DNA from 4 places in the Streptomyces sp. 135 genome. Region 1 is predicted to be linked to each of the others. Evidence: riboswitches for the same ligand, from Rfam matches in the RefSeq annotation. Region 1 holds a riboswitch; each other region holds the start of a gene.

Region 1 (4,343 bases):
CTCGCCGAAGCGGCCCTCGGCGATCTCCTTGCGGGAACTGGTCACCGCGCCCGTCCCGCGATCCTTGAGCAGCATCGACACCCCGATGACGTTCCGCGGCTTCACGCCGTAGCCGTACTTCGGGTCGGCGAGGACCATCCGCACCAGGTCCTCGCCTGCCGCGCTGACCACGTACACCTCGATGCCGTGCGCGCGCAGCGTCTTGTAGAGCTGCCGCATGCCGTTCGACAGCTCGGGCGGCTTCACCTCGGTCCTGGTGACCTTCCCGTCCTCGTAGTACTCCGCGGGGATCGGCTTCTCGTACGCCAGCAACTCATCGACGTACCCCTTGAGCTCCTTCAGCGTGAACCCGGAGAAGATCTGCGCGGCCCACGGGTAGCAGACCTGGTCGTCCACCTCGCACAGCCGGTTGTAGTAGCTGTAGAGGCTCTCCTTGTGCGTCGCCGTGTCCTTGAACGGGATGACCTTCAGGGACGGGTCCATGGTCTTGCGGGTCAGCACGCCCTTCATCTCCAGGAAGGGCAGCAGCGACTCCTCCAGGTCATTGCGGTACGAGGTGTTGTCCGCGTCGAAGACGGCGTACGCGCCCTTGTGGTCGTTCGCGGCGATGACCTTGCCGAGTTTCTTGGCGACCGGCTCCGGCCAGTGCGACAGCTCGCGGGCGGTGGCGGCCGAGGTGTCGGCCGCCGTCGCCTCACCGGCGGGCCACAGCGCGCCGCCCGCGATCACGGCGGCGACGAGCGCCCCCACGCCACCGATGAGGGCCCGCTTGTTCCTGGCTCGTACTGCCATGTTTCCCGTGTCCCGCCGTTCCTGAGTGCGATGCGCGGCCCCGTCCGGAGCGGCGCGCCATGCTATGGGCCCGGCCACGGGATTCCCATGATCGAAGTCACCGGGGCGGACGGGCATGGGGGGCGCGGTGACGGGTAGCGGACAGGGGCGTCGGCGGGCGCGTGCGGGCCGGGGCGAGGCCTCGGCGGTGGAGGCCGGGGCGTCGCATACTGGACCGCATGGGCTCCCGTGAGTTCGTGCGGGCCGTTCCCCGGCTCGACGGCATGGTCGTCTCGGCGGTCGGCTACCGCACCGCGGGGCAGCGGCTCGCCCTGCACCGGGGCCTGCCGTCGCCGTACCTGACGGTGATCTTCTCCCTGGACGGGGCCATCGCCACCGGTGGTACGCCGGCCCAGGCGACCGGCGCGGACGCGGTCCGCACCGACATCATCGTGGGCGGCCTCCACCAGAGCCCCGCCTACGTCGTCCAGCCCGAGCACGAGGCCGGCGTCCAGCTCGCCGTGCACCCGCTGGCGGCCCGCGCGCTCCTCGGCCTGCCCGCCGGTGAGCTTGCCGGACAGCTCGTCGTCGGCGGCACCGACGTGCTCGGCGCGGGCGCCGCCGAGGTCCGTGAGCGGCTGTGCGCCCTGGAGGCCTGGGAGGACCGCTTCGCCGTCCTCGCCGACTACCTGAGGCGGCGCGCGGACCGGCCCGCCGGAGCCGTGCGCCCCGAGGTCGCCGAGGCCTGGGCCTGGCTCGCCCGGCACCGCGGCGCCGGCACCCTCGGCGGCCTGTCCCGGCACGTCGCCCTCAGCGAGCGCCGCCTGACCGCCCTCTTCCGTGCCGAGACCGGGCTGAGCCCCAAGCAGGCCGCGCGCCTGATGCGCTTCCAGCACGCCAAGGCGGCCGTGACCCGCGCCGTCGCGGCGGGCGACCCGCCGGACCTCGCCCGGGTCGCCGCCGACACGGGCTACTACGACCACTCCCACCTCGTACGGGACTTCCGGCAGTACACGGGGGTGAGCCCCACGGGCTGGCTGGCCGAGGAGTGCCGGAATATCCAAGCCGGGGCGCACGCCGGAGGCGAAGAGTGGCAGACATGAACACCACACCTGACACCACACGTGACACCACACCTGATACCGCGCCTGACACCACACACCACGAGCCGCTCACCACCACCCCCGCCCCCACGACCTGGCCGTGCCTCCAGGCGCAGGACGCCCCCGCCCTGATCGACTTCCTCGTCGACACCGTCGGCTTCCTGCGCACGGCCGTGTACGAGGACGGCGGCCGCGTCGTCCACGCCCAGCTCGACTGGCCCGAGGGAGGCGGCGTCATGCTCGGCTCGTACGACCCCGGGACGGCCGCCGAGACCTGCGGGAAGCCAGGCACCTCCGGCGCCTACGTCGTGACCGACCGGGTGGACGACCTGTACCACCGCCTCCGCGAGGCGGGCGTGAAGATCACCGGAGACATCGAGGACAAGCCGTACGGCAGCCGCGAGTTCGGTATCCGGGACCCCGAGGGAAACCGCTGGTCCTTCGGCACCTACCGGGGCGAGCCGAGGCCGGGCCCGGGCCGGTGAAGGCGCGTGATAACTTGCGCAAGCCAGTCAAACCCACACCTGGGCCAGGGAATCCGGTGGAAATCCGGAACTGACGCGCAGCGGTGAGGGGGACGGGCGGGGCCACGGCCACTGGGCGTCTTCGGACGCCTGGGAAGGCGCCCCGTCCGGTTCGATCCCGAGTCCGAAGACCTGCTGGCGCCTCCGCTCGCACACCGGGCGGCGGAGGCCGTGACGCAGACCAGGCTCCGCGTATGAGCCGTGACACTCAAGGGATCGCGTGTCCTCGACAGCCCGTATGTCCGCCGTGCTCTGTACCGCACTGCTCGCGCTCACCGCCTGCGGCGGAGGCTCCGCCCAGAAGTCCGCGGGCAAGAGCGCCGACGGCTACCCCGTCACCGTCGCCTCCTGCGGCAAGGAGGCCGAGGTCCAGGCCCCGCCGAAGCGCGCCGTCTCCCTCGACCAGGGCTCCACGGAGATCCTGCTCTCCCTCGGCCTCGCCGACCGCATGGCGGGCACCGGCACCTGGACCGACCCCGTCCCGAAGCACCTGGAGAAGGAGAACGCGAAGGTCGAGCGGCTCGCCGACCGCTATCCCGCCCTGGAGAAGGTCCTCTCCAAGGAGCCGGACTTCGTCAGCGCCTCCTTCCTCTACACCGTGGGCAAGGGCGGCGTCGCCGACCGCGCGAAGTTCACCGAACTCGGCGTGCCCGTCTACGTATCGCCCACCGACTGCGCGGGCAAGGACAACGACGGCGGCGGCGACGGCAAACGCGTCAAGACCCTCACCATGGACACCGTCTACGGCGAAGTACGCGACCTCGCCCAGGTGTTCGGCGTCGAGAAGCGCGGCGAGAAGCTGATCGCGGACCTGAAGGGCCGCGTCGCGAAGGCCACGAAGGACATCGACGCGTCCGGTGTCTCGCTCCTGTACTGGTTCGCCAACTCCGACGCCCCGTACATGGCGGGCTGCTGCGGCGCCCCCGGCATCATCACCCGCGAACTCGGCGCGAAGAACGTCTTCGACGACACCCGCGAGGAGTGGCCCCAGATCAACTGGGAGACCGTCGCCGACCGCGACCCCGACGTCCTCGTCATCGGCGACCTCACCCGCAAGTCGCAGTCCGCGGAGAGCGCCGCGGCGAAGATCAGGTTCCTGGAGTCCAACCCCGCGACCAAGAACCTCACCGCCGTCAAGAAGAAGCGCTACGTACTCCTCAGCGGCCAGGCCATGAACCCCACGATCCGCACGGTCGACGGCATCGAGCAAGTGGCCGCCGGGCTGCGGAAGTTCGGGCTGGCGAAGTGAGCCCGGCCGCCCCCGCCCGGCAGGGGCTGCTGTGGCTGGCCGGCGGCGCCGCGCTGGTCCTCTCGGTGGCGGTCGCCGTCACCATCGGCCCCGCCGACATCTCGGTCCCCGACGTGTTCTCGGCGCTCGCCGCGCACCTCGGCTGGGGCGAGGCACACCTCACCCCCATCAGGGACGGCATCGTCTGGAACCTGCGGCTGCCCCGCACCCTGCTCGCCGCGGTCTGCGGCGCGGGCCTCGCGGTCTGCGGCGCGGTCATGCAGTCCCTGCTCCGCAACCCCCTCGCGGACCCCTTCGTGCTCGGCGTGTCGTCCGGGGCGTCCACCGGAGCGGTCGCGGTCGTCGTCCTCGGCGTCGGCGGGGGAGCGCTGTCGATCTCGGCGGGTGCCTTCGTGGGCGCGCTCTGCTCGTTCGCGCTCGTCCTCCTGCTGAGCCACACACTCGGCGGCACGACGGACCGCGTCGTCCTGTCGGGCGTCGCCGCGATGCAGCTGTTCTCCGCGCTGACGTCGTTCGTCATCCTCACCGCGGGCGACGCGGAGACCACCCGCGGCGTGCTGTTCTGGCTGCTCGGCTCGCTCAGCGGGGCGGGCTGGACGGATGTGTGGCTCTGCGCGGCGGTCCTCGCCGCGGTGCTGCTCGTCTGCCTCGGCCACGCCCGTACGCTCGACGCCTTCGCCTTCGGGCAGGAGGCGG
Region 2 (4,343 bases), 3.3 Mb from region 1:
TCGCGGTGCCCTACACCATCCTCGTCTACCCGCTGATCTTCACCTTCCTGCCGCGCCTGTGGTCGGTCTCGCACAAGCACGGCTATGTGACCACCTCGGACTTCGTGCGCGGGCGCTTCGGGTCGAAGGGGCTCTCGCTGGCCGTCGCGGTCACCGGCATCCTCGCCACGATGCCCTACATCGCGCTCCAACTCGTCGGCATCCAGGCCGTCCTCGACGTCATGGGCGTCGGCGGTGGCCCGGACACCAACTGGTTCATCAAGGACCTGCCGCTCCTGATCGCCTTCGCGGTGCTCGCCGCGTACACCTACTCGTCGGGGCTGCGCGCGCCCGCACTGATCGCGTTCGTGAAGGACGGGCTGATCTACCTCGTCATCGTCGTCGCGATCATCTACATCCCGATCAAACTGGGCGGCTTCGACGACATCTTCGCCAAGGCCGGTGACGCCTTCGCGCAGACCAACCCGACGACCGACAAGCCGCGCGGCGCGCTCGCGCCCGCCGAGGCCGGGCAGTGGACGTACGCCACGCTCGCGCTCGGCTCGGCCCTCGCGCTGTTCATGTACCCGCACTCGATCACGGCGACGCTCTCCTCCAAGAGCCGCGACGTGATCCGCCGCAACACCACCATCCTGCCGCTGTACTCACTGATGCTCGGCCTGCTGGCACTGCTCGGCTTCATGGCGATCGCGGCGGGCATCAAGGTGGACAACGGCCAGTTGGCCATCCCGCAGCTCTTCGAGACCATGTTCCCGGACTGGTTCACGGGCGTGGCCTTCGCGGCCATCGGCATCGGCGCGCTGGTCCCGGCGGCCATCATGTCGATCGCGGCCGCGAACCTCTTCACCCGCAACATCTACAAGGACTTCCTCAAGCCCGACGCGACGCCCGCGCAAGAGACCAAGGTCTCCAAGCTGGTCTCACTGCTGGTGAAGGTCGGCGCGCTCGCCTTCGTCCTCACCATGGACAAGACCGTCGCGATCAACTTCCAGCTGCTCGGCGGCATCTGGATCCTCCAGACGATGCCCGCGCTGGTCGGCGGCCTGTTCACCCGGTGGTTCCACCGCTGGGCGCTCCTCGCCGGCTGGGCGGTCGGCATGGTCTACGGCACGCTGGCGGCGTACGGCGTCGCGTCGCCGACGCAGAAGCACTTCGGCGGCTCCTCCGACACGATCCCCGGCATCGGCGAGATCGGCTACATCGGCCTCACCGCGTTCGTCCTGAACGTCATCGTCACCGTGGCCCTCACCTTCGTCCTGAAGGCGTTGAAGGCCCCGGACGGCATCGACGAGACCTCGCCCGGTGACTACACCGCGGACGCGGGCGACCCGGGTGTCATCCAGGAACTGCCCAAGGCCACCGCGGGCGCCGGGCACTGAGCCCATACCTACCCGCATCGACAGGGCCGCCGGAAATCCGGCGGCCTTTGTCGTACCCGTGTTGCACACTGCGCCTCATGGATACGACGACCATCACGATCAGGCAGGCCCGCCCCGAGGAGTACGAGGCGCTGGGCGCCCTCACCGCGCAGGCCTATCTCGACGACGGACACCTGGACTTCGGGGCGGAGGACCCCTATCTGGACGTGCTGCGCGACGTGGCGGCGCGCGCGGCCGCGGCGGAGGTCCTGGTGGCGGAGGCGGACGGGACCGTACTCGGCTGCGTCACCTACGTCCCCTCCGGCGGGCCCATGGCCGACATAGCGCGCGAGAGCGAGGCGGAGATCCGCATGCTGGCCGTCTCCTCCGAGGCGCGCGGCCGGGGCGCCGGCGAGACGCTCGTACGGGAGTGCGTGCGGCGCGCCAAGGAGGCGGGCCGCACCGGGCTCGTCCTGTCCACGCAGACGTCGATGCACGCCGCCCACCGGCTGTACGGGCGCCTCGGCTTCGTACGGACGCCCGAGCGCGACTGGCGGCCGATCGAGACCGTGCCGCTGCTCGCCTACGCGTTGACTCTCTGAGCCCACCCGACTCCCCCTGCGCACCGACACAAGATGTGGGGCCGCCTCAGGAACCCGACACAAGATGTATGCTCGTGCTCGCTGTCGCCGCAGGGGAATCCGGTGCAAGTCCGGAACTGTCCCGCAACGGTGCATGTGTACGCATTTTGCGTACGCGGAGTCCGAGGACCTGCCGACAGTGCACCCGTGCCGTCCGGCCCGGGTGCCGACCGTCCGGGCCTCGTGGAGTGGGCCGGTGGACGCGGTACGCCGCCCTGCCCGGGTGCGCCCGTGTGTGCCCGCCCCCCTCCTCCTGGCCCAGAGCCGAGCGAGGGAGTGCTCCACGTGACCATCGCGCCTGCCGAACCTGCGTCAGCGCCGTCGAGGCCGACCACCGAGGGTGCCGAGGGAACCGACGGGCCAGGGGCCGCGCTGCTGCGCACCCTGACCGATCTCACCGCCGACCTTCCCGACGCCGACCCCGGCCGGGTCGCCGCCGCCGCGCTGCGCGGCCGCTCCGCCAGGGCCGACGCCTCGGAGCTGCGGGAGCTCGCGACCGAGGCGGCCGCGGGGCTCATCGCCGAGGACCCGGCGTACTCGAAGCTGGCGGCCCGGCTCCTGTCGATCGGCATCCGCGAGGAGGCGGCGACGCAGGGCGTGCGCTCCTTCACCGACTCCGTGGCGGTCGGCCACCGCGAGGGCCTGATCGCCGACCGCACGGCCCAGTTCGTGACGGCGCACGCGGCCCGGCTCGACGCGCTGGTGGACACCGCGCTCGCCGACGGCGCCGACTTCCGCTTCGAGTACTTCGGCCTGCGCACCCTGCACAGCCGCTATCTGCTGCGCCATCCGATCACCCGGCAGGTCATCGAGACCCCGCAGCACTTCATGCTGCGCGTCGCGAGCGGCCTGGCCAAGGACGAGGGCGCCGCGGCCGTGGACGAGGTCGCCGCGCTGTACGGCCTGATGAGCCGCCTGGACTACCTGCCGTCCTCGCCGACGCTCTTCAACTCCGGCACCCGCCACCCGCAGATGTCCTCCTGCTACCTCCTCGACTCCCCGCTCGACGAGCTGGACTCGATCTACGACCGCTACCACCAGGTCGCGCGGCTCTCCAAGCACGCGGGCGGCATCGGACTCTCGTACTCCCGCATCCGTTCCCGGGGTTCGCTGATCCGCGGCACGAACGGGCACTCGAACGGCATCGTGCCGTTCCTGAAGACCCTGGACGCCTCGGTCGCCGCCGTGAACCAGGGCGGCCGGCGCAAGGGCGCGGCCGCGGTCTACCTGGAGACGTGGCACTCCGACATCGAGGAGTTCCTCGAACTGCGCGACAACACCGGTGAGGACGCGCGCCGCACGCACAACCTCAACCTCGCGCACTGGATCCCGGACGAGTTCATGCGCCGGGTCGCCGCCGACCAGGACTGGTCGCTGTTCTCCCCGGCCGACGTGCCCGAGCTCGTCGACCTGTGGGGCGAGGAGTTCGACGCCGCCTACCGCGGGGCCGAGGCCGCCGGGCTCGCGAAGAAGACCATCCCGGCCCGGGACCTGTACGGCCGCATGATGCGCACCCTCGCGCAGACCGGCAACGGCTGGATGACGTTCAAGGACGCCGCCAACCGCACCGCCAACCAGACGGCGGAGCCCGGCCACACCGTGCACTCCTCGAACCTCTGCACCGAGATCCTGGAGGTGACGGACGACGGCGAGACGGCGGTCTGCAACCTCGGCTCGGTGAACCTCGGCGCCTTCGTGGAGGACGGCGACCTCGCCTGGGACCGGCTCGACGAGACCGTCCGCACCGCCGTCACCTTCCTGGACCGCGTCGTCGACATCAACTTCTACCCGACCGAGCAGGCCGGGCGCTCCAACGCCAAGTGGCGCCCGGTCGGCCTCGGCGCGATGGGCCTCCAGGACGTCTTCTTCCAGCTGAAGCTGCCGTTCGACTCCCCCGAGGCGCGCGCCCTGTCCACCCGGATCGCCGAGCGGATCATGCTCGCCGCGTACGAGGCGTCGGCCGACCTCGCCGAGCGCGAGGGCCCGCTGCCCGCCTGGGAGAAGACCCGCACCGCGCGCGGCGTGCTGCACCCCGACCACTACGGCGTCGAGCTGACCTGGCCGGAGCGGTGGGCGGCCCTGCGCGCCCGTATCGCCACGACCGGCATGCGCAATTCGCTCCTGCTCGCCATCGCGCCGACCGCCACCATCGCGTCCATCGCGGGCGTGTACGAGTGCATCGAGCCGCAGGTCTCCAACCTCTTCAAGCGCGAGACGCTGTCCGGCTGGTGGACGTGAAGCGGCTCGGCCTGGACGCGAGGCGCTGCGCGAGGCCAACGGCTCGGTGCAGGGCTTCGGCTGGATCCCCGAGGACGTCCGCGCGCTCTACCGCACGGCCTGGGAG
Region 3 (4,343 bases), 4.2 Mb from region 1:
AGCGCGTCCTTGGACTCGGCGGCGCCGACGAAGCCGACCGGGATGCCGAGGACGGCGGCCGGGCGTGGGGCGCCCTCCTCGATCATCTCCAGGAGGCGGAAGAGCGCGGTGGGGGCGTTGCCGATGGCGACGACGGAGCCTTCGAGGCGGTCGCGCCACAGCTCCATGGCGGCGGCGCTGCGGGTGGTGCCGAGCCGCTCCGCGAGGCCGGGGACGGCGGGGTCGGTGAGCGTGCAGATCACGTCGTTGTCGGCGGGCAGCCGCTTGCGCGTGACGCCGCTCGCGACCATGTTGGCGTCGCACAGGATCGGCGCGCCGTCGCGAAGGGCCTTGCGGGCGTCGGCCACCACGCGCGGGCTGAAGGCGAGGTCGCGGACGAGGTCGACCATCCCGCAGGCGTGGATCATCCGCACCGCGACCTGGCTGACGTCGGCGGGCAGACCGGCGAGGTCCGCCTCCGCGCGGATGGTGGCAAAGGACTCGCGGTAGATCGCCGCGCCGTCCTTCTCGTAGTCGAACACTGTGCTCTCGCTCATCTCGTGGCCGTTGTTGTGGTGGTTGCGGATGTCGTACGTGCCCTCGTGACCGTCTCGGTCAGGTTCGCGCCGCTCACGGGCGCCGCCGTGCCGCCGGTGCGCACCTTCACCTCGTACCGCCCGTCCCCGGTGGCGAGGGCGTCCACCCGGTCGCCGCGCGGGTGCCCGCACCGCCGCTCGCAGCCGGAGAAGTGGACGGGCAGGCCGCCGGCGCCGGGGACGGCGTCGGCGCGGACGTCGGCGAGGGACTTGGCACAGCCGGGTCGGCCGGTGCAGGCGGAGACGCCGAGCCAGGGCGAGCGGGGGTCGGCGATGAAACCGGCGTCGGCCAGCGCGCGCAGCCGTTCGCGGGCCGCCGCGGCGTCCTCGAAGCCGGGGAGCACGAAGCCGCGCCACGGGTGACGCGCAGTTCGTCGGCCGGGGCGGGCAGCAGGGCCCGCCACTGGGCGGCGCCCACGCGGCCGAGGGGCGCCGACGGCCACCGCGCGGCCGATGACGCCGGGCAGGTGCGGGGCGGCGCCGGGCGGGCCGGAGGGGCGGCGGCCGGTTCGGCGTCGATGCCCTGCCGCGCCAGCGCCCCGGCGAGGTCGACGGGTGCCCGCGGGCAGCTCCCGGACCCGCCACGCCCCGTTGCCCGCGTCACGCGCGGCGGCGAGGAAGGCCCCGGCGGCGGCGAGAGCGGCACGCGGGGCGGCACCGGCGGAGACCCGCAGGGCGCGGTCACCGACGCGGACGAGCGCCGTGCCGCCCGGGTCCGCGGATGCCGTGCCGCCCGAAGTCACGGGCACGGCCGCTGCCCCGCCCGACTCCCCGCACACGCACCCCGCGCCGCCCGACTCCCCGGACACACACCCCGCCCCGCCCGATTCTGCGATCAAGGTCACATCGCCGCCGAGCCCGGCCACGTCCCCGCGCCCGTCGTCCAGGACGAACAGGAAGCGGCCGGAGAGCGCCGTCGTCCACTCCTCGGCGCAGAGCAGTCCGTCGAGCTCGCGGGCCCACAACTGCACGTCGGCGTGGCCGAGTCCGTCGAGCGTGGCGAGCGGCGAGGCCACGATGTTGCGGACGCGTTCGTGGCGTTCGGAGGGCAGCAGACCCGCGTCCGCGAGAACCGCGGAGAGTTCCGTGCCGCAGCTCGCGCCGAGGCCGCGCAGCTCGATGTTGCCGCGCGAGGTGATGCTGAGGTGGCCGTCCGCCAGGCGTTCCGCCACGTCTGCCAGTATCGCCGCCTGACGGGACGTCAATACACCTGCGGGCAGGCGGAGTCGGGCCAGCGCGCCGTCGTCGGCGCGGTGCAGTCGGAGCGCTCCGGGGCAGGCGTCGCCCCGGTCGCGGACCGGGGTACGTATGAGGGATTCGCCCTGGTTCGTGGAGGTTGCTCGGGTGGGCGGCATGGCGGCGAGCATACCCACGCCGATCCGGCCGGTCGCCTCCCGAGACGGGCCGTCCCGGCAGGTGGCCGCCCCATCGGCGGCGGTCAGGACTTACTATGCAGGCGGCGGGCCGCCAGGTCCGCCGACGCCAGCGACGGCGTGGGTCCGCCAGGACCCGGGGGAGGAAGCCCGGTGCGAATCCGGCGCGGTCCCGCCACTGTGAGCCCCATCCGTGGGGCGAGCCAGGAACTCCTGCCGTCCATACGACCACCCGGGGCGCGGACACCCCGAGGAAGGCCTGCGCACGCATGCTTCTGCTGCTGTCGACCTCCGACACCGACCTGCTCAGCGCCCGCGCGGCGGGGGGTCCGGTCGACTACCGGTTCGCCAACCCGTCCCGCCTGGACCTCACCGAGCTGCCCTCGCTCCTGGCGGGCGCCGACCTCGTCGTCGTACGCCTCCTCGGTGGCGTCCGCGCCTGGCAGGACGGCTTGGACCAGCTCATCGCCAGCGGTCTGCCGGTGGTCGTGCTCACCGGTGAACAGGCGCCCGACGCCCAGCTGATGGCCTCCTCCACCGTGCCGGTCGGCATCGCCGCCGAGGCGCACGCCTACCTCGCGCACGGCGGCCCCGCCAACCTTGAGCAGCTGGCCCGCTTTCTCTCCGACACCGTGCTGCTCACCGGCCACGGCTTCGACCCGCCGGCGCCCGCGCCGTCCTGGGGCCCGCTGGAGCGCACGGCGCGCGACATCGACGGCCCGACCGTCGCGGTGCTCTACTACCGCGCCCACCACATGAGCGGCAACACCGCGTTCATCGACGACCTGTGCCGCGCCATCGAGGACGCGGGCGCCCGCCCGATGCCGCTGTACGTGGCCTCGCTGCGGGCCCCCGAGCCGGAGCTGATCGACGCGCTGCGCCCCGCCGACGCCATCGTGACGACGGTCCTCGCAGCCGGTGGCACCAAGCCCGCCGAGGCCTCCGCGGGCGGCGACGACGAGTCGTGGGACGCGGGCGCGCTGACCGGCCTCGACGTGCCGATCCTCCAGGCGCTCTGCCTGACCGGGTCGCGTTCGGCCTGGGAGGAGAACGACGAGGGCGTCTCGCCGCTGGACGCCGCGAGCCAGATCGCGGTGCCGGAGTTCGACGGGCGGCTCATCACGGTCCCCTTCTCGTTCAAGGAGATCGACGAGGACGGGCTCCCGGCGTACGTCGCCGACGCCGAGCGGGCGGCGCGGGTCGCCGGCATCGCTGTACGGCACGCGCGCCTGAAGCACATCCCGGCCGCCGACAAGCGCCTGGCCCTCGTCCTGTCCGCGTACCCGACCAAGCACTCCCGGATCGGCAACGCGGTCGGCCTGGACACCCCGGCGTCCGCCGTCGCGCTGCTGCGCAGGCTGCGTGCCGAGGGCTACGACTTCGGCCCCGAGGCCGACATCCCGGGTCTCGTCTCCGGTGACGGCGACGAGCTGATCCGCGCGCTCATCGACGCGGGCGGCCACGACCAGGAGTGGCTCACCGAGGAGCAGCTCGCCGCCAACCCGGTGCGCATCCCGGCCGCCGACTACAAGCGCTGGTACGCGACGCTGCCGCAGGAGCTGCGGGACTCGGTCGAGCAGCACTGGGGGCCGCCGCCCGGCGAGATGTTCCTGGACCGTTCGCGGGTCGGGAACGGCGGTGACCCGGAGGGCGACATCGTGCTTGCCGCCCTGCGGCGCGGCAACCTCCTCATCCTCATCCAGCCGCCGCGCGGCTTCGGCGAGAACCCCATCGCGATCTACCACGACCCGGATCTGCCGCCCTCGCACCACTACTTGGCCGCGTACCGCTGGATCGCGGCCCCCGCGGCGGACGGCGGCTTCGGCGCCGACGCGATGGTCCACCTCGGCAAGCACGGCAACCTGGAGTGGCTGCCCGGCAAGAACGCGGGCCTCTCGGCGGCCTGCGGGCCGGACGCCGCACTCGGTGACCTGCCGCTGATCTACCCCTTCCTGGTCAACGACCCGGGCGAGGGCACGCAGGCCAAGCGCCGCGTGCACGCCACGCTCATCGACCACCTCGTGCCGCCGATGGCCCGCGCCGACTCCTACGGCGACATCGCGCGCCTGGAGCAGCTCCTCGACGAGTACGCGCAGATCAGCTCGATGGACCCGGCGAAGCTGCCGGCGATCCGCGCGCAGATCTGGACGCTCATCCAGGCCGCGAAGCTCGACCACGACCTGGGCCTGGAGGACCGTCCGGACGACGACGGCTTCGACGACTTCCTCCTCCACGTCGACGGCTGGCTCTGCGAGATCAAGGACATGCAGATCCGCGACGGCCTGCACGTGCTCGGCACCGCCCCGGCGGGCGCCGACCGCGTCAACCTCGTCCTCGCGATCCTGCGCGCCCGCCAGATCTGGGGCGGCACCTCCGCCCTGCCCGGCCTGCGCGA
Region 4 (4,343 bases), 820 kb from region 1:
GGCTCCGACTCGCTCTACGCCGACAAGGCCAACACCAAGCCGGGCGTCTTCGAGCAGCGCATCGAGATCTACAGCCCGCCGTACCTCTACCAGGGTCCGCGGCCGGCCCTCGGCAAGGGCCCGAAGACCATCGCGCGGGGCGGCTCGGGGACCTTCCCGACCACGCACTCCTCGGCCATCAAGGCGGCCCGCCTCATCCGGCCCAGCGCGTCCACGCACGTCACGGACATCGACCAGACGTCGATCGCGCTGGACCTGGAGAAGTCGAGGGGCGAGGTGACGGTGACGGTTCCGAAGAATCGCAGCCTGGTGGAATCGGGCTGGTACATGCTCTTCGTGACGGACGACCAGGGCGTCCCGAGCAAGGCGCGCTGGGTCCACGTCCGGTGAGCAGCCGCCCCGTAAGGGGCGCGGGGAACTGCGCGAGCAACCACACGAGAGCCGCAGTCGCGTCTGCCGAGCAACCTGGCAGATGCGACTGCGGCTCTTCGCGGGCTGAGCGCGCAGTTCCCCGCGCCCCTAGGGAGGCGACCCTTACGAGGCGTTCCTCGCCAGGCCGAGCGCGTACTCCGGCCACCACTCGCCCGCCTTCGGGCCACCCCGGCACGTCCCGTCGGACTCCCCCGGCCGCTTGACCCACAGATACGCGTCGACGAGCGGATCGGCCGTCTTCGTCGTCGGCGTCTCGCCGAGCGCCCGCCCCGGCGGGTTGCACCAGGGGTCCTTGCCCTTGTCGTAAGGGCCGTTGCCGTTGCGGCCCGTGTCGATGACGAACGGCTTGCCGCCGATCTTCGCCGAGAGCTTCTTGCCGAACTCCGTACTGGCCTCGGTGGTCTGGAAGTTGGAGACGTTCACCGAGAAGCCGTCGGCCTGCTCGACGCCGGACCGCTTCAGGGGCTCCCAGAGCGAGTCGGGGTTCTGCCAGCCCGCGTTGCCCGCGTCGAGGTACACCTTGGTGTTCTTCAGGGACTTGAGCTTGGTGATGGCGCCCTTGAGGAGGTCGTAGCGCTCCTCGTGGAACTGCTCGGGCGTGCAGTTGTCGACCATGTGCAGCACCGCGTCGGGCTCCAGGATCACCGTGGCGCGCCGGTCGCCGATGCCCTTGGCGACCTGGTCGACGAAGGCGCGGTACGCGTTGCCGTCGGCCGCGCCGCCCCCCGAGTACTGGCCGCAGTCGCGGTGCGGAATGTTGTAGAGGACCAGCAGGGCGTCCCGATCCGCCTTCTCGGCGGCCTCGGTGAAGCCGCGGGCCTGTTCCTCGGCGCTCTCCGGGACGATCCACTCGGACACCGGCTGCTCGGCGATCCGCCGGATCAGCTCGGCCTCGTCCTTCTTGCCGTCCTTCTCGTACGAGGCGACCTGCTTGGCCGCGGTCCCCTCCGGGTTGACCCAGTACGGGTCCTTGCTCTTCGGCTGCTGCTCCGGAGGCCGGCCCGACGTCTTCTCCTCCGGGTCACCACCGGAGGAGGAGCACGCGGAAAGGAGCAGCGCGGCCCCCGCGAGCGCCACCCCCGTCCGCACCCCCCGGGCCGCGAGACCATGTCCGCGGCGGGTGTCTTTGCGGTACATCCACTCCCCCTTGGGCGCACTGTCCGTATCTCAATCCTGACATACGGTCCTTTGCCCCACGAGTGCTGTCACCAAGGGCCGTTACCGTGCGCGTCGGCAGGGTAGGCAGAGCGTGCGGAGAGGGGAGGAGAGGGCCATGGGGGACCACCCATGCGAACTGCGGCTCGCGGAGATCCTGGTGGAGAGCGCGGACACGCTGGCCGACGATTTCGACCCCGAGGGCTATCTGCGGCGGCTCTCGGACCACTCCGTGGAACTGCTCGGCGCGCAGGGCGCGGGCGTGATGTACACCGGCGGGGGCGGCGGGGTCCGCCTCATCACCGGGAGCAGGCGGCCGGCGGCGGTGCGCGCCCTGTTGGCGGCGCAGCACCGGGGCGGTCCGTGTCTCGAGGGCTTCGGGACGGGCAGGCCCGTGCCGCCGGTCCGGATCGACCGCGCCGAAGTGGCGTCCCGGTGGCCCGCGTTCGCCGAACGGGCCGGTGAGCACGGCGTCACGGCGACGTTCACGGTGCCGCTGCGGCACCGCGGCCCGGTCCTCGGGGTACTCAACGTCTTCGTGTCGCAGGCGCACGGGACGGAGCCCGCCGAGCGGGAGCTGCGGCTGCTGCGGGTGCTCGCGGACGCCGCGGCGGTGGGCCTGCACAACCACCGCACGCACACGCGGTACCGCACGCTGTCCGCACAGCTACAGGGCGCGCTGGACAGCCGTATCCGCATCGAACAGGCCAAAGGCGTCCTGGCCGAGCGCTGGAACACGGGGGTGGACGAGGCTTTTGAGGCGCTGCGGTGTTACGCGCGCAGGGAGAGCCGGCTCATCGACGTGGTCGCCGCGCAGGTGATCGAGGGAACCCTCGGCGTCGAGGAGCTGCGGCAGGTGCGGCCCGGGCGGTCCTGAGAGGGCGGGCCGGGCCACGGAGGGGTGCGGGGCCCACCGCGTGGCCACTTGGCGCCGTCCGTCGCAGGGCCGCCTCTAGGCCGCCGCGCGCATTCGCCCTAGAGTCTCTTGCACGGCCCAAGCCCCTGGCCTTGCGGGTCGTTCCGGAATCCGGGACCACCCGTGCACCTCCCGCGCCGGCGCCGGGTTCCTCCCGCAGCTCGTGCGCGCGCGGTCGAGGACCAGCCCGGTCGGCGGCTCCCCGGGGGGGGGAGCGGGTCGCCGATCGGGCCAGGTGAGCCCGGCGGCCGGTGGAACCGCCCCGGACCCGGCGGGGTGTTGACAGGGACGCGACGCGCTGGGACTCTCCGTGACGACAAGTCCATACATCGAGGCGACGGTTGACAGGAACCCGGTGCGAATCCGGGACGGTCCCGCCACTGTGACCGCGTACGCACGCTCGTACGCGGAAGTCAGGAACTGAGCCGTCGTCCTCCTGCCATGGGGCGTGGAAACCCCAGAAGGAGGCCCACCGGTATGTCCCTGCACTCCGCAGCTCCGCACACCGACACCACGGCGAGCCAGGCCGCCGTGACGCAGACCCGCGACTGGCTGATCGCATCGGCCGCCGCGGTCATCGCGCTCATCGCGCTGTACGCCGTGTTCATGGACAACGGCTCGCTGATCTCGGCGACCGGCGACTACCTCCACGAGTTCGCGCACGACGGCCGGCACCTCTTCGGCGCCCCGTGCCACTGACCGGGCGGACGGACACGAGCACCATGCCCACATCACCCGTACTCCCGCTGCTCGGACGCGGCCTGGTGGCGGGAGGAGCGGCGGGCCTCGCCGCCGGCCTCTTCTCCCTGCTGCTCGCCGAGCCCCTGATGGACCGCGCGATCCGCGCCGAGGAGAGACGCTCGGCCGCCGAGGAGCACGCGCACGGCGCGGCGCAGGCCATCCAGCACCACGAGGAGCTGTTCAGCCGCTCCACCCAGCACGGCGGCCTGGTCGTGACCGCGGTCGTCGCGGGCCTTGCCCTCGGCGTGCTGGTCGCCGTCGCGTACGCCGCGGTGCACCGGCGGGATCCGCGCGCGCTGCCGTGGCCGCGCGCGCTGGCCTTCTGCGGCGCGGCCTTCCTCGCGGTCTCGCTCCTGCCCGGGATCCGCTATCCGGCGAACCCGCCGGGCGTCGGCGACGCGGGCACCGTCGGCGACCGCCAGGCGCTCTGGCTCGCCTCGGTCGCCATCGGCGTGCTCGGCATGTTCCTCGTGCGCCAGGTGTACGTGCGCCTCGTCGCGCGTCCCGAACCGGTGCGGCACATCGCGACGGCGCTCACCGCGGTCGCCGTCCTCCTTGCGCTCTTCCTGCTGCCGGGCAACCCCGACCCGGTGCCGGTCGAGGCGTCGCTGCTGTGGGAGTTCCGCATGCTGTCGCTCGCCTCGCACGCCCTGCTGTGGGCGGTGTTCGCGGCGGTCTTCGGCGCCCTGGGGGTGCGCGCGGCGGCCCGGAGCGCCGTCGAGGTGACCGCTCCGGCCCCGTCACCGGCCGGGCAGCGGGTCGCCTGACGGGGGCGGCGCCGGGTCTAGCGCCGCACTCCCGTGAGGTACGCCGAGACGATCACGTTCGCCGTGTAGGTGCGGGTGGCCCGGTCGAAGGTGCCGCCGCAGGTGATGAGGCGCAGTTCGGCGCGGCCCTCCTCGTGGGGGCCGTAGGCCTTCTTCGCGTCGAAGCGGTCGCTGGTGACGACCTGGACGTCGTCGATCGTGAACTGTGCGACGGTGCCGTCGTCGCGGGTCACCTCGATCTTCTCGCCGGGGCGCGCCGCGCTGAGGTCGTAGAAGACGGCCGGGTCCGTCTCGGTGTCGACGTGGCCGACGAAGAGGGCCGCGCCGGGGGC

Evidence for each region. Region 1 has a riboswitch for cobalamin ahead of KKZ08_RS10705 (ABC transporter substrate-binding protein). Riboswitches for the same ligand answer to the same signal wherever they lie in the genome.
Region 2: linked by a shared signal. The riboswitch ahead of KKZ08_RS25625 (ribonucleoside-diphosphate reductase subunit alpha) and the one ahead of KKZ08_RS10705 (ABC transporter substrate-binding protein) in region 1 are both predicted to bind cobalamin.
Region 3: linked by a shared signal. The riboswitch ahead of cobN (cobaltochelatase subunit CobN) and the one ahead of KKZ08_RS10705 (ABC transporter substrate-binding protein) in region 1 are both predicted to bind cobalamin.
Region 4: linked by a shared signal. The riboswitch ahead of KKZ08_RS14275 (CbtB-domain containing protein) and the one ahead of KKZ08_RS10705 (ABC transporter substrate-binding protein) in region 1 are both predicted to bind cobalamin.

Annotation. Positions count from the first base shown of each region.
Region 1 is NZ_CP075691.1:2,367,555-2,371,897, reverse strand. Features, by position in the region: gene KKZ08_RS10720 (haloacid dehalogenase-like hydrolase) at 1-792, opposite strand, end outside; gene KKZ08_RS10715 (helix-turn-helix domain-containing protein) at 1,011-1,874, shown strand; gene KKZ08_RS10710 (VOC family protein) at 1,871-2,359, shown strand; cobalamin riboswitch at 2,367-2,553, shown strand; gene KKZ08_RS10705 (ABC transporter substrate-binding protein) at 2,637-3,647, shown strand; gene KKZ08_RS10700 (iron chelate uptake ABC transporter family permease subunit) at 3,674-4,343, shown strand, end outside.
Region 2 is NZ_CP075691.1:5,635,530-5,639,872, reverse strand. Features, by position in the region: gene KKZ08_RS25635 (sodium:solute symporter) at 1-1,379, shown strand, start outside; gene KKZ08_RS25630 (GNAT family N-acetyltransferase) at 1,457-1,960, shown strand; cobalamin riboswitch at 2,012-2,152, shown strand; partial or broken gene KKZ08_RS25625 (ribonucleoside-diphosphate reductase subunit alpha) at 2,285-4,343, shown strand, end outside.
Region 3 is NZ_CP075691.1:6,600,085-6,604,427, reverse strand. Features, by position in the region: gene KKZ08_RS29730 (precorrin-8X methylmutase) at 1-521, opposite strand, end outside; gene KKZ08_RS38740 (cobalamin biosynthesis protein CobG) at 533-1,930, opposite strand; cobalamin riboswitch at 2,062-2,181, shown strand; gene cobN (cobaltochelatase subunit CobN) at 2,218-4,343, shown strand, end outside.
Region 4 is NZ_CP075691.1:3,186,580-3,190,922, forward strand. Features, by position in the region: gene KKZ08_RS14260 (kelch motif-containing protein) at 1-390, shown strand, start outside; gene KKZ08_RS14265 (glycoside hydrolase family 6 protein) at 535-1,569, opposite strand; gene KKZ08_RS14270 (GAF and ANTAR domain-containing protein) at 1,706-2,464, shown strand; cobalamin riboswitch at 2,825-2,948, shown strand; gene KKZ08_RS14275 (CbtB-domain containing protein) at 2,981-3,202, shown strand; gene KKZ08_RS14280 (CbtA family protein) at 3,226-4,011, shown strand; partial or broken gene KKZ08_RS14285 (class F sortase) at 4,029-4,343, opposite strand, start outside.